Regions from separate parts of the Yaniella soli genome, predicted to be linked through region 1. Evidence: riboswitches for the same ligand, from Rfam matches in the RefSeq annotation. Region 1 holds a riboswitch; the other holds the start of a gene.
The links. A riboswitch is a leader RNA that binds a small molecule or an ion and turns the genes downstream of it on or off. The one in region 1 is predicted to bind S-adenosylmethionine.
Positions count from the first base shown of each region.

Region 2: another riboswitch for S-adenosylmethionine. It lies ahead of ACYVJT_RS06990 (methionine ABC transporter ATP-binding protein); the one in region 1 lies ahead of ACYVJT_RS13645 (O-acetylhomoserine aminocarboxypropyltransferase/cysteine synthase family protein).

Region 1 covers NZ_BAAGSP010000034.1:23,647-29,502, forward strand. Annotated here, with positions in the region: gene metX (homoserine O-acetyltransferase MetX) at 1-623, opposite strand, end outside; gene ACYVJT_RS13645 (O-acetylhomoserine aminocarboxypropyltransferase/cysteine synthase family protein) at 637-1,959, opposite strand; SAM riboswitch class IV at 2,047-2,158, opposite strand; gene ACYVJT_RS13650 (baeRF7 domain-containing protein) at 2,305-3,399, shown strand; gene ACYVJT_RS13655 (VOC family protein) at 3,518-4,162, shown strand; gene ACYVJT_RS13660 (VOC family protein) at 4,202-5,131, opposite strand; gene cutA (divalent-cation tolerance protein CutA) at 5,273-5,596, opposite strand; partial or broken gene ACYVJT_RS13670 (hypothetical protein) at 5,575-5,856, opposite strand, start outside.
Region 2 covers NZ_BAAGSP010000010.1:38,615-44,470, forward strand. Annotated here, with positions in the region: gene ACYVJT_RS06970 (NtaA/DmoA family FMN-dependent monooxygenase) at 1-75, opposite strand, end outside; gene ACYVJT_RS06975 (MetQ/NlpA family ABC transporter substrate-binding protein) at 116-994, opposite strand; gene ACYVJT_RS06980 (MetQ/NlpA family ABC transporter substrate-binding protein) at 1,014-1,913, opposite strand; gene ACYVJT_RS06985 (methionine ABC transporter permease) at 1,945-2,607, opposite strand; gene ACYVJT_RS06990 (methionine ABC transporter ATP-binding protein) at 2,607-3,431, opposite strand; SAM riboswitch class I at 3,425-3,536, opposite strand; gene ACYVJT_RS06995 (hypothetical protein) at 3,633-4,070, opposite strand; gene ACYVJT_RS07000 (hypothetical protein) at 4,198-4,323, shown strand; gene ACYVJT_RS07005 (DinB family protein) at 4,320-4,856, opposite strand; gene ACYVJT_RS07010 (FAD-dependent monooxygenase) at 4,892-5,856, opposite strand, start outside.

The DNA.
Region 1 (5,856 bases):
AAGTTCGGGTCAAGCCGAATAGCGTCGACTTGTGTCTGGGCAAAGGCAATCTGTTCCGCGGTGGATTGTCCGCCGCAGGCGATGACGCCGACTCCATTAACACGGTCCGGATACATGGCGGCCCATTCGAGTGCACGACCGCCGCCCATCGAGCCGCCGATAATGGCGTGGAAGCGTTCGATGCCGAGGATGTTTGCGAGTTTTGCTTCTGCATTGACCGAGTCTCGAATGGTCACAAACGGGAACTTGGATCCGTATGCTTGCTGCTTTTCATCCAGCGACGCTGGACCGGTCGATCCGTAGCATCCTCCAACCATGTTGACGGCCATGACGAACCATTTGTTTGTGTCTATGGCCTTGCCAGAACCGATGATATTTTCCCACCAGCCGGCTTCGGGCAGTGCTTCCGATGATGCGGCGTGGGTGTCGCCGGTCAAGGCGTGCTGAATGAGTATTGCGTTGGATTTGTTTGCGTTCAGCGTGCCCCAGGTTTCATAGGCGAGTTCGACCTCTGGCAGGTAGCCACCTGTTTCGAAGGATAGCTCGCCAATCGATACCGTCTTCAGGCCGGGTTCCGCCACGTATGTTGCCGGGTCGGTCACTGATTCAAGATCCAATGACATGACCTACTCCTTGTTAAACAGCTGCAGCGGCGTCGAAGCCTGACTGCAGATCGTCCAAAATGTCTGTGATGTCTTCCAGGCCCACTGAGAGTCGCACCAGCCCGGGGGTGACCCCGGCGGTTTGTTGTTCTGACTCAGAGAGTTGGGCGTGGGTGGTGGTAGCAGGATGTACTACCAGGGAGCGCACGTCACCAAGATTGGCAACCAGCTTGTGCAGAGTCAGCGCTTCGGCAAAGGTCTGACCTGCATCTTTTCCACCGACGATCTCGAAGGCGACAATGCCTGAGGTGCCGTCTGGTAACAGTTGTTGCGCGCGCTCATAATACGGTGATGATTTCAGTCCGGCGAACTGGACCTTCTCTACCTGGGGGTGGGCTTCCAACCATTCGGCAACGCGCTGCGCGTTCTCTAAATGGCGCTCCATGCGTAGTGACAGCGTCTCAAGGCCTAAGTTAATTAAGAAGGCGTTGAACGGGGAGGCCGTATTACCCATATCGCGCAGGAGCTGTGTGCGGATGCGCAGGATATACGACAGGTTGGCGCCCAGTGGACCGTTTGGTCCAAAGTCGGTACCAAACACGACACCGTGGTAGGACTCATCTGGTTCGTTAAACCAAGGGAACTTCTCCGGGTTCGCAGTCCAGTCGAAGTTGCCCGAGTCAACGATCACGCCACCGATCACCGCAGCGTGACCGCTGAGGTATTTGGTTGCTGAGTGCACGATGATGTCAGCGCCATGTTCGATTGGGCGCAGCACAGTAGGTGGTGTCAGCGTTGAATCGATGATGACAGGGATCCCGGCATCATGAGCAATTTCTGAAACCGCTGGTAAGTCCAGTACGTCGGCTTTCGGGTTGCCGAGCACTTCTGCGAAGACAGCCTTAGTGTTTGATTTGATTGCATTGCGCCATTCATCCAAATCATTTGGATCCTGCACGAAAATGGTTTCAATGCCTAAGCGAGGAAGGGTGTGCTTAAACAGGTTCTGGGTTCCACCGTAAAGCGAGGTGGAAACCACCACGGAATCTCCGGCACCTGCAACATTGAGCACGCTGAGCGTGGTGGCGGATTGTCCGGACGACAAGAGCACGGCACCGACGCCACCCTCGAGAGCAGCGATCTTGTTTTCCACGGCGTCCGTGGTTGGGTTCGTCAGACGGGTATAAATTGGCCCGAGTTCCGACAACCCAAAACGTCCTGCTGCCGTAGCCGTATCTGGGAAGTTAAAACTGGTGGTTTGGTAGATAGGCAGCTGTGTTGCCCCAAAGTCTGAATCCTCAACCATCCCGGCGTGGATTTGACGAGTGGACAATCCCCACGTGGTCTGGTCGGTGATATCGCGTTGTGCCAATGCAAAGACTCCTTCGAAACTAAGGGGTCTTTCAACGCCCGCCTACCGCGCAGGTTAGTTGACGTGCGCGAAGACCCGCGCTTGTCTCACATACTCATGAGACCTGGTCCTCACCCGGGGCACCCCACCGCGGTGGAGGGTTGCCGGTCAGTAAGCCGGGGCATTACTACTGACACTCGTGACCAACACCCACTACTATGCCAGAAAATCGCCCAGATAGCGACCTGACATAGACGCCATGTACACCACCAGCACAATATCAGTCCCTAGCAATAAACTCATGGTTTTTTAACCCTGCAAATCCTCGAGAACACGTTGTAGTGTTGATGCATGGAACAACTTGGATACTTTGATGAACTCACTGCTGATGACCTGAAGGCTATGGCTGCCGCCACCGGCCCGAAGGTCACTATTTTTCTGCCAACTGCTCCCCCACAACACCAACCGCAGGACACGGCTACTCGCGTGAAGTCGTTAGTTAAAGAGGCTCGGCAAAAACTCGTCAACGCCGGTGTCCCGGAATCAGATGCCAAAGACATGTTGGCCTCGTTCGACGCCATTGCTACTGACGCCCCCTTCTTACGGCAACAGGGTGAATCCCTTGCATTATTCGCGGCGCGAGGACTCAATCTGGTCTATCGCTTGGGCGTGCCGGTCAGCGAATACACCCATGTTGCAGAACACTTCGTGTTGCGTCCCATGTCTGAAACACTCACCAAGTCCCATGCCTTTTATATCCTGGGGGTTTCGCGCAACCAGGTTCGCCTCTTGGACGCCACCAAAGACTCCGTCGTGCAGTTGGACCTCGGAGATATCGTCCCAGAATCCTTCGAGGATGTCACCGATACCGATGACCGACAAGCCACGCTACAAAACCGCTCCGGCGGCGGCAATGGCACCATGTTCCACGGTCACGGCGGCGCAGCAGACAACCAGGAATCCGAGATTACCCGGTACCTTCATAAAGTCGGAGACTCGCTGGGTGACTTGCTCGGGCGGGCCCGCTCCCAACCGCTGGTCATGGCAGGCGTTTCGGAAAACGTCGCCACGCTGAAGGCGTCGTCCTCGTATCCGGTCGTCGCCGAAGACTTCATTAGTGGTAACCCCGATGCGTCATCGAACCGTGATCTGCAGAAGGCAGGCTGGGACGTTGTTCGGCCACGCTTCGCTTCAAACGACGATGCAGCATACAACCGCTTCGCTGATGTATCCGGCACGGGGTTGGGCGAAACCCAACCCGATCTGATTCGTGAAGCAGCAGTAGCCGGTCGCGTAGACACGCTGTTCATTAACCCATCACTGAATGCCTCCGACGGCACCGGTGATGTCAACACCGCTATCTTGCATACCAAACTCAATTCCGGTGATATTGTCATCATTTCTGATGGCCGGGTTGACGACGTAGCCGCACTAATGCGCTACTAATAGCAGTTCATGTGCGCCCCTCGGTTCATAGGATCGAGGGGTTTTGCATGTCATCAGGAATGCAACACTTTGTGACTTATTTCAACAATCGGAGTCAAACCATGGAAAACTATTGACCATGCGCTTGGATCATGTTTCTTATGCTGTAGGCCCCGAGGGGCTCATCGCCACCGCCGACAAAGTTGCTCAACAGATCGGCGTTGACTGGGTCAACGGGGGTATTCATCCGCGCTTCGGGACGCGCAACGTATTTTTCCCGATGGAAAACCGCCAATACTTTGAAATCGTCGAAGTTCTAGAACACCCTGCTGCCGAAAAAGCACCGTTTGGCCAGGCCGTTCGAGCCCGCTCGAACATGGGCGGCGGCTGGATGGGCTGGGTCGTCTCCGTCGACGACATGACGCCATTCGAGGAACGACTCGATCGCCGTGCCGTACCGGGCGGACGCACCTTCCCAGACGGGCGCACACTCGAATGGGAACAAATCGGCATTAAAGGTCTCATTGCCGACCCCCAAGTCCCCTACATCTTGCGTTGGCTCGAAGGCACCGAGGATCTCCACCCCTCTCAGGCCGAACCTGTCCAAGCTGCGATCGAATCCATCACGATCGCAGGAAACCGTCCTCGCGTTCGTGACTGGTTGGGTCTCGGTGAATCTGACGAGCTCGTCGAGGATCTCAACATTAAATACATCTCACCGTCCGGCACTCCAGGCATTGCCGAGGTCACCTTCTCAACGCCAAAGGGGCTTGTGACAATATAGGGCACCTTGCATACTGAAAGAATCGACCATGATGTGCGATCATGGTCGATTTTTTGTTGCGCCGTAGAAGACGGTGAAGGGTTGTGCCTCTGCGGTTTGAATGCGCAGAACGTTAGCCCAAGGGTCCTCAAAGCTCAGTGTTTGACCGTCATCGGCAACTTGAACACCATAGTGCTTGACGCGTTCAGCTATTTCTCCAATTTCATCCTTGGTCGGCAAGACAATATCTACTTCGCCAAGACCTAATGTCTTGTCCCGACGTCCCGAACCACGGCTGTTCCACACGTTCATCGCCATGTGGTGGTGGTAGCCACCGGCACTGACGAACAGGGCACCGGGGAAGTTGGCCTTGGTAGCTTCAAAGCCAAGCCAGTCAACGTAGAATTTCTGGGCACTTTCAATATCACCAACCTGTAGATGGACGTGACCAATCATGGCGTCGCCGATGACCGGGTCCTGCATCGCCTCTTCGGTCATATAGTCCTTCAGGTACTGGTTCGGGTCCAAGAAGAGTGAGTCCATCTCAACCTGACCGTGAACCCAGCTCCACTCGCTACGGTCGCGGTCCCAGTACAGTTCAATCCCGTTTCCTTCAGGGTCATTGAAGTAGAAGGCTTTACTCACCAAGTGATCCGAGCTGCCGGTGAAAGAATTCGGCGCATATTTTGCCACCGCGTAGACGGCTGCTGCCAGAGCGGTTTCCGTTTCAAACAAAATCGCAGTATGGAACAGTCCTGCGGCTCGCGGCGAGGCGTGCTGCAATTCTGGAGAATGCTCGAGGATCACCAAGGGGCGCTGACCGCGACCGATAATCGCCGATGACCCCTGTTGTGCAGTGACTTCCAGGGGAAGCGCTTGTGTGTAATACCGGATCATATTGTCGAGGTCGGCGACCTTCAGGGTCACCGCTCCCATCTCAGTCTCAGCAGCGAGGCGGGCATTTTTCGGGGTTAGTACGTTGTCAGTCATGTCGACTCCTTAGCTATGACGTCGAAGTTCATACATGCACAAAAGGGGCATGCGTTCAAAATTTGAAGCATTTGTACTCACTATAACTGACTTTCTGCAGCAAGTGTTCCTTTGGTGAGGAACGTCATACCTGACAAGACATTATTCATCGGTCATGTCACGAATCCAGTCGAGGTAGCCGGCTGCCCCATCGATGATCGGTAGGACGATCATCTCTGGTTCATCGTAGGAGTGTTGCTCAGCCAGAAGGTGCTTGATACCAGGCACCGTTGCGCTCGTGGTTTTCAGCGTCAACAGGTACTCTTGGTCGCGGTGCGTCTCGCCCTGCCAGTGATAGAAACTGTGCACCTGGCTGACTTGGACACACGCGGCGAGCTGTTGCTCAACGGCCAAGGATGCCAGTCGTTCTGCTTCATCACAGGAATCGGTGGTTGTCTGAATCGTCACATAATCTGTTGTCTGCATGACGCCAGTCTGCACGATTCGTTCAGCAACTGAAAGTGCACTGCATTCCGCGAAGACTCTGCCACAGACAGCAGTGCACCGATATAACCGAACCACCCTTTGCACCGGTACAGCACCAGTGCCGCGCCGAGAAGAAGCGATGGCGTGAAACCAGCCAACATATCGGTCATCGTATCGAAGTTGTCATTTTGCGTAGTGGTCCCTAGTACTACAGTCGCTTTTATTTTTGGTGGTGTCGGCGGTTTAATCGGACAGTGCTG
Region 2 (5,856 bases), on a different contig from region 1:
GGCGCCACCCAGAATGTGGCTGGTGGTGTTCATCATGAAGGCGGACAGGACCATTGGACGACGATGTGACACGATGTGCTCCTAATGTTCTTCGAGGGTGACGGGTGGGGATCAGCTATTCGGCGGTGAACTCAGTCCAGGATTCGCTGATGTTATCGGTCGTGTACTCATCGGTGAACTCCACTGATCCCTCCAGGTATTCGTTGAACCATTCCTCGACTTCTTCTGATTGGAATACCTCTTGCAGTGCTTGGGTCTTCTCGCTTTCTTCGTCACCTGGCTGCACACCCACCACGATCGAATAGGGCAGACTGTCATCGAGCTCCGGTTCAAGCTTCAACGTGACTTCGTCCAGATCATGGTCAGCTTCAACTACCATGCGTACGAAGGAAAAACCCGCGTCGACATCTGACAGAGTCTGCGCGGTGGATTGCTGGTCAATTTCGATGAATTCGAAGTTGTGCGGGTTGTCGGTAATGTCCTCTTGGGAGAGTTGGGCGACCGGTACAGATTCGTCTACTTCAAGCAGCCCTTCATCGGCAAGAACTTTGAGTCCGCGACCATTATTGGCGGTGTCTACGGGCAGGGATATCTGTGCGCCTTCGGGCAAATCTTCCAGACTGTCATAGCGCAACGAAAAGATTCCTGCTGGCGCGTAGTAGACCGAGAAGGCTGGCGCAACATCCGTCCCATTGTCTTGGTTAAATTGGCGCAAATATGCGGCATTCTGAAAATAGTTCGCATCGTATTCGCCCTGCGAGACCACCTGATTGGGTTGGATAATATCCGTGACGTAGGTGGGTTCCAGGGTCCAGCCTTCTTCGGCCAGCATTTCCTTGGCGATTTCGGTTGGCTCCTGATACGGAGCGGATTCTGTGACAATAATGCTGATGGTGCGATCGCCGTCGCCGGCGGAAGCTAGTCCGCAGCCGGACAGGGTCAGAACAGCCAGGGAACTGAGAACACCGGCGCGCGCGGTCTTCGTGGTTTTCATATGATGTTGTCTCCCAACACTATTCGGCGGTGAACTCTGACCAAGTCTCTTGGGCGTCGTCAGTCGTGATATCCCCGTTGTATTCCGTTGCGCCTTCGAGATAGTCTTCGAACCACTCCTGAACCTCTGGTGACTGGTACGCGTCCTGGAGCGCCTGGGTTTTCTCAGAGGCCTGATCACCCGGCTGCACCGCAACGACATTGGTATATGGACGGCGTACTTCCTCGTCTTCTTCCAACGCCAATGCTGTTTCGTCGATGTCGTGGCCTGCCTCGGCGATCAGGCGGGCGAACGCGAATCCCGCATCAACGTCACTCAGTGTGTGGGCAGAGGATTGCTGGTCGATCTCAATAAATTCCAGGTTCTTAGGGTTAGAAGTAATGTCAGCCTGGGATAGTTCGGTGACCGGTATTGACTCGTCGATTTCCAACAGTCCATGCTCGGCCAGGAGTTTGATACCGCGACCGTTATTGGCGGTGTCAACGGGCAAAGAAATTTCTGCGCCATCAGGCAATTCATCAAATGAATCATACTCAAGCGAGAAGACCCCAGATGATGAGTAATAGGTGGAGAACGCAGGTTCTACCTCGGTGCCATTATCGGTATTGAACTGACGCAGATAGGCCAGGTGCTGGAAGAAGTTCGCATCGTATTCGCCCTGCGAGACCACCTGGTTGGGCTGCACGATATCGGTCACGTAGGTGGGTTCCAGCGTCCAGCCATCCTCAGCCAACAGGTCTTTGGCGATCTCGGTGGGCTCTTGGTACGGCGCGGATTCGGTCACGATGATGCTGATGGTGCGGTCCTCGCTGCCACCGGCGGAAGTTAGCCCGCAGCTGGTGAGTGTCAGCGCAGCAATTGCGCCGACTCCCGTGATCAGAGCACGGCGGATGGGTTTTTGGGTACGGAAAATTGCCATGGGAGTCCTTAAAGTTTGTGATGAAGCGTTGTTAGATGCGTTTATCGGCCACGCGGGCAAGGGAGTTTCCACCCCACTGCACGGCGCTGACGAGCAGCACCATCAGGACGACGGCAACGAACATGACCACGGTTTCGTAGCGGTAGTAGCCGTAACGGATGGCGAAGTCGCCGATGCCACCGCCTCCCACAAGACCGACCATGGCTGAGTAAGAAATGAAGCTCACGGTGGTAATGGTGATTGATCCGATAATGCCCGGACGGGCATCGACCAGCAGCACGTTGCGGATGATCTGGCGGCGGGTCGCGCCCATCGCCCGGGATGCCTCGACCGCACCGGCACCCAGCTGGCTGATGTTTTGTTCAACCAGCCGTGCGAAGTATGGGATCGCGTTGATCGTGAGCGGAACAATCGCTGCGGCAGTCCCCACGGTGGTTCCCACCAGCAGTCGGGTCAGCGGGATGATGGCGATCAACAAGATGAGAAACGGAAACGACCGCAACATGTTGACGAGTCCGCTGACAACAGCATGCAGTTTTGGTTGTGGTGCGATCGAACCGGGAGCATGCACGAATAACCAGATACCCAGCGGGGTGCCCAGCAGCACCGCGACCGGGATGGCGACGCCGATCATCGCAAACGTTTCTAACATCGCTTGGATCAGTTCGGGGTTGAGCTCTGCAATACGTTGCATTAGACGCGACCTCCCACTGCCAATTCGGCGGTTGAGGCCTCATCGACGTCATGCTGCTGTCGGCGGTCGACGTGTATGCCGTCAGATACCAGGTAGCGGCCGATCGCAGTGGTGGGTTCGAAGGTTTTATCCTGTAAACGTTTGGCTGCGAAGCGTTCGACGATTCGTCCGGATTCCATCACAGCCACGTGGTCGGTCAGCGCTTTGATGACTTCCATTTCGTGGGTCACCACCACAACGGTGATGCCCAGCTCCCGATTGATGTCCGCCAGATATTGCAGCACGGTGGCCGTGGTGAATGGATCTAACGCCGAAGTCGGCTCATCGCACAACAAAACCCGAGGCCGAGTAGCCAACGCGCGGGCAATCGCCACCCGTTGTTGTTGTCCACCGGATAGTTTTGCCGGATACACCGTGGCCTTGTCCGAGATGTCGATGATTTCGAGGGCTTCTGCCACACGAACACGGCGGTCATGTGCCTTGGCGACGCCGGCGAACTTCAGCGACAGCTCCACGTTTTGGGCAACCGTGAGGTTATTGACGAGATTGAAGCCCTGGAAAATCATGCCAATTTGATGGCGGGCCTGGCGCAGTTCCTCGTCGGATAGTTCCATGAGATCAACGCCGTCGATGATCACCTCGCCGGAGGTGGGGCGCTCCAGTAGGTTGATGTTGCGTAGCAGCGTGGATTTGCCGGCACCAGAAAAACCGATAATGCCTTGGATACTTCCACGGTCAATTTCCAGGCTGACATCGTCAACTGCAGTGACCGGATCATTGCCACCAGTAGTAAAAGTGGTCGATAAATTACGCAGAGAAATCATTGAATCACTCCATTGTTCCTGGCGTTAGCACCGTCCTACACCAAAACAGTGGAGGGGTTGCTGCGACGTCTACGAGCCAGATCTCTCAGTCGCTCTGAATGGTTTACCCTGTATACATTATGTGCACCGCAGCCGAAAGTGCAAAAACCACAGCAATTCGCGGTCATAAAAAGTCACGTACGTGACCCAATTCGGCACTGTTTACACGGCTGGCGCGCCCAACGCAGAAAATAGGCCCAGGGCACCGACGATCAGTAACGTCGTCCCGCCCAGCAACCCGCACCAGAAACTCCGGGCCGCCGCACGGTCTGGCACGAGAGCCGCCATCACGCCGATCGCCGTCGTGAGCACACCGGTCAGCGCAAAACTTGGTTGCGCGAAGACCCATGCCAACGGAATGAAGTGAATACCGACGACGGTGAGGATCAGCGGGGCAAACAGATCCTTCCGACCCCTTCGAGCTGCCAAGACCATCAGCACGATGATCACCGCGACCTCGAGCCAGAAGGTGACGATGTACGCGATGAAGGCCGATCCGCCAACTGTAATTGCCGTGGAACCTTCCCAATGGAGCACGGCGAGCGGGATGCCGAAACCAGCGAGCATGGCACCGCCGAGTTGCAAAACGGCCAACACCACACGCCACATCCAGTGTTTGAGGTGTCGAACATGAGTGCCCCTCGTCACCAACCGCACCAAACTGTGCCCTACACCACTTCAGTCACGTGGCCTGCTGCGGAGCGTGCTGACGTAATAGAATACAAGTATGAGCAAAGAATCGGTCGACGGAGACCAGATCTCTGACGAACAAATTCAACGGTGGGCCGACGAAGCGGAGGCCGGGTACGAGGTCGAAGAACTTCGCCGGTGCGGGCGTCCTGCGGTTGCTTAACCTTTGACGTCGTGGAGGTGGTGCTCCATCTCATGGCCAATGTAGAGGCACAGCGTGGCGATGGTGAATTCGAAACCATCGGAGCGTCGGCCCGGTAACTCCCACTGCTCGCGTTCCACCGTATCGACCAGGTCAGCCGTTGACTGTGCCTTGAGCGTGAGCTCGCCCAACACGGTTTGACTGTCCGCCTTCCAGTATTCTCGGCGCACAGCTTCGGCGTCGCCATCGAAGTCCGCTAGATCCGGGTTGTGCTGGTGCAGCATGGTCTCAACCCGCTGCTGAAGCACCGTGATCATGTCACGGACGTGGCACGCGTACTCGACCGGCGACCAGACCGGTTCCGAAGGCCGCTGCGTAGCGTCGACTCGTTGAAGCACCGGGCGCCACCGTGCTGCGGCTGAGCGCAGCCGATCACCCATCAGATTCGGCGCGAACGGCTGAAACCCGCATTCGGTGCACCCCTGATCGATCACGAAGGTCCAGTCACGGTCGTCACCAGGTACCTCTGGCGGTGGCATCATATTCGTCGTCATGGTTCAACGCTACCCTAACGCGTCCGGCGGGGCATCTAGCTGGTCAGAAACTTCGCGAAGTACTCGTCGAATGCTTCAAACTCGTCCAGGGGCAGCACGTGCCCAATGTACTGATCCGGACGTACGATGACGACGGCGCCGCGTGCGCGGTCGATCTCGCGTAGATCGTAGATGTCCTTGGTGGCTTCCACCCCGGGAATGTTGCCCAGCAGCATCCCGTTGGTCTGTTCGGCCGAGAAGACCTTTTCGTAGTCGGTGAGCCCGAACTTGCCCTTTGACGGTTGTACGAGCGCCGGTACCGCGTTGATGTCGACGTCGTGATGCGTTTGTTGCGTGACGGCATAGACATCGAAAAGCGAGTCCATGTCAGTACCTTCCGGGGTGAACCGGCTGACCGCACTGGCTGGATCCGCGGTCATCCGGGTGCACCAGTTGGCAACGGCTGAGCCTTCTGCCAAGCCGTTCTCGTCGGCAAAGAGATAGATGCGCCAGCGTCCATCTGCCGCATGCACGTGGCCCAGTTGCAGCGGTTTTGCATCGGCGACGCGAATCACGGGTGCCGAATGGAAGCGGGTACCGATGGCAAAACCCGAGGCCAAATCCTGGTGTGTATCCGGACCGGTGAGCGCGGAAAACTCCGGTGTGTACCGGGTTGCCAACCCGGCGGTGAATTGCCCACCACGAACGAACTGCTCTTCGACTTCGTCGGGGGTAACCGGCTGGTCGGCATCGCGTGAACCAACCATTTTGGACCAGCGGATGTCGTAGTCGATGAGCTCTTGGGCGGTGACTTTGCGTTCCTCCGAGTACGTATGCAACAATTCCGGGCGCGCTTGACCGCGTAGCACGGCGGCCAATTTCCAGCCGAGGTTGAATGTGTCTTGCATGGAAACGTTCATGCCCTGACCGGCTTTGGCCGAGTGGGTGTGGCAGGCGTCGCCGGTGATGAAGATGCGCGGCTGATTGTCACCGCGTGCGTCGTCGTTAAGGTTATCGAATC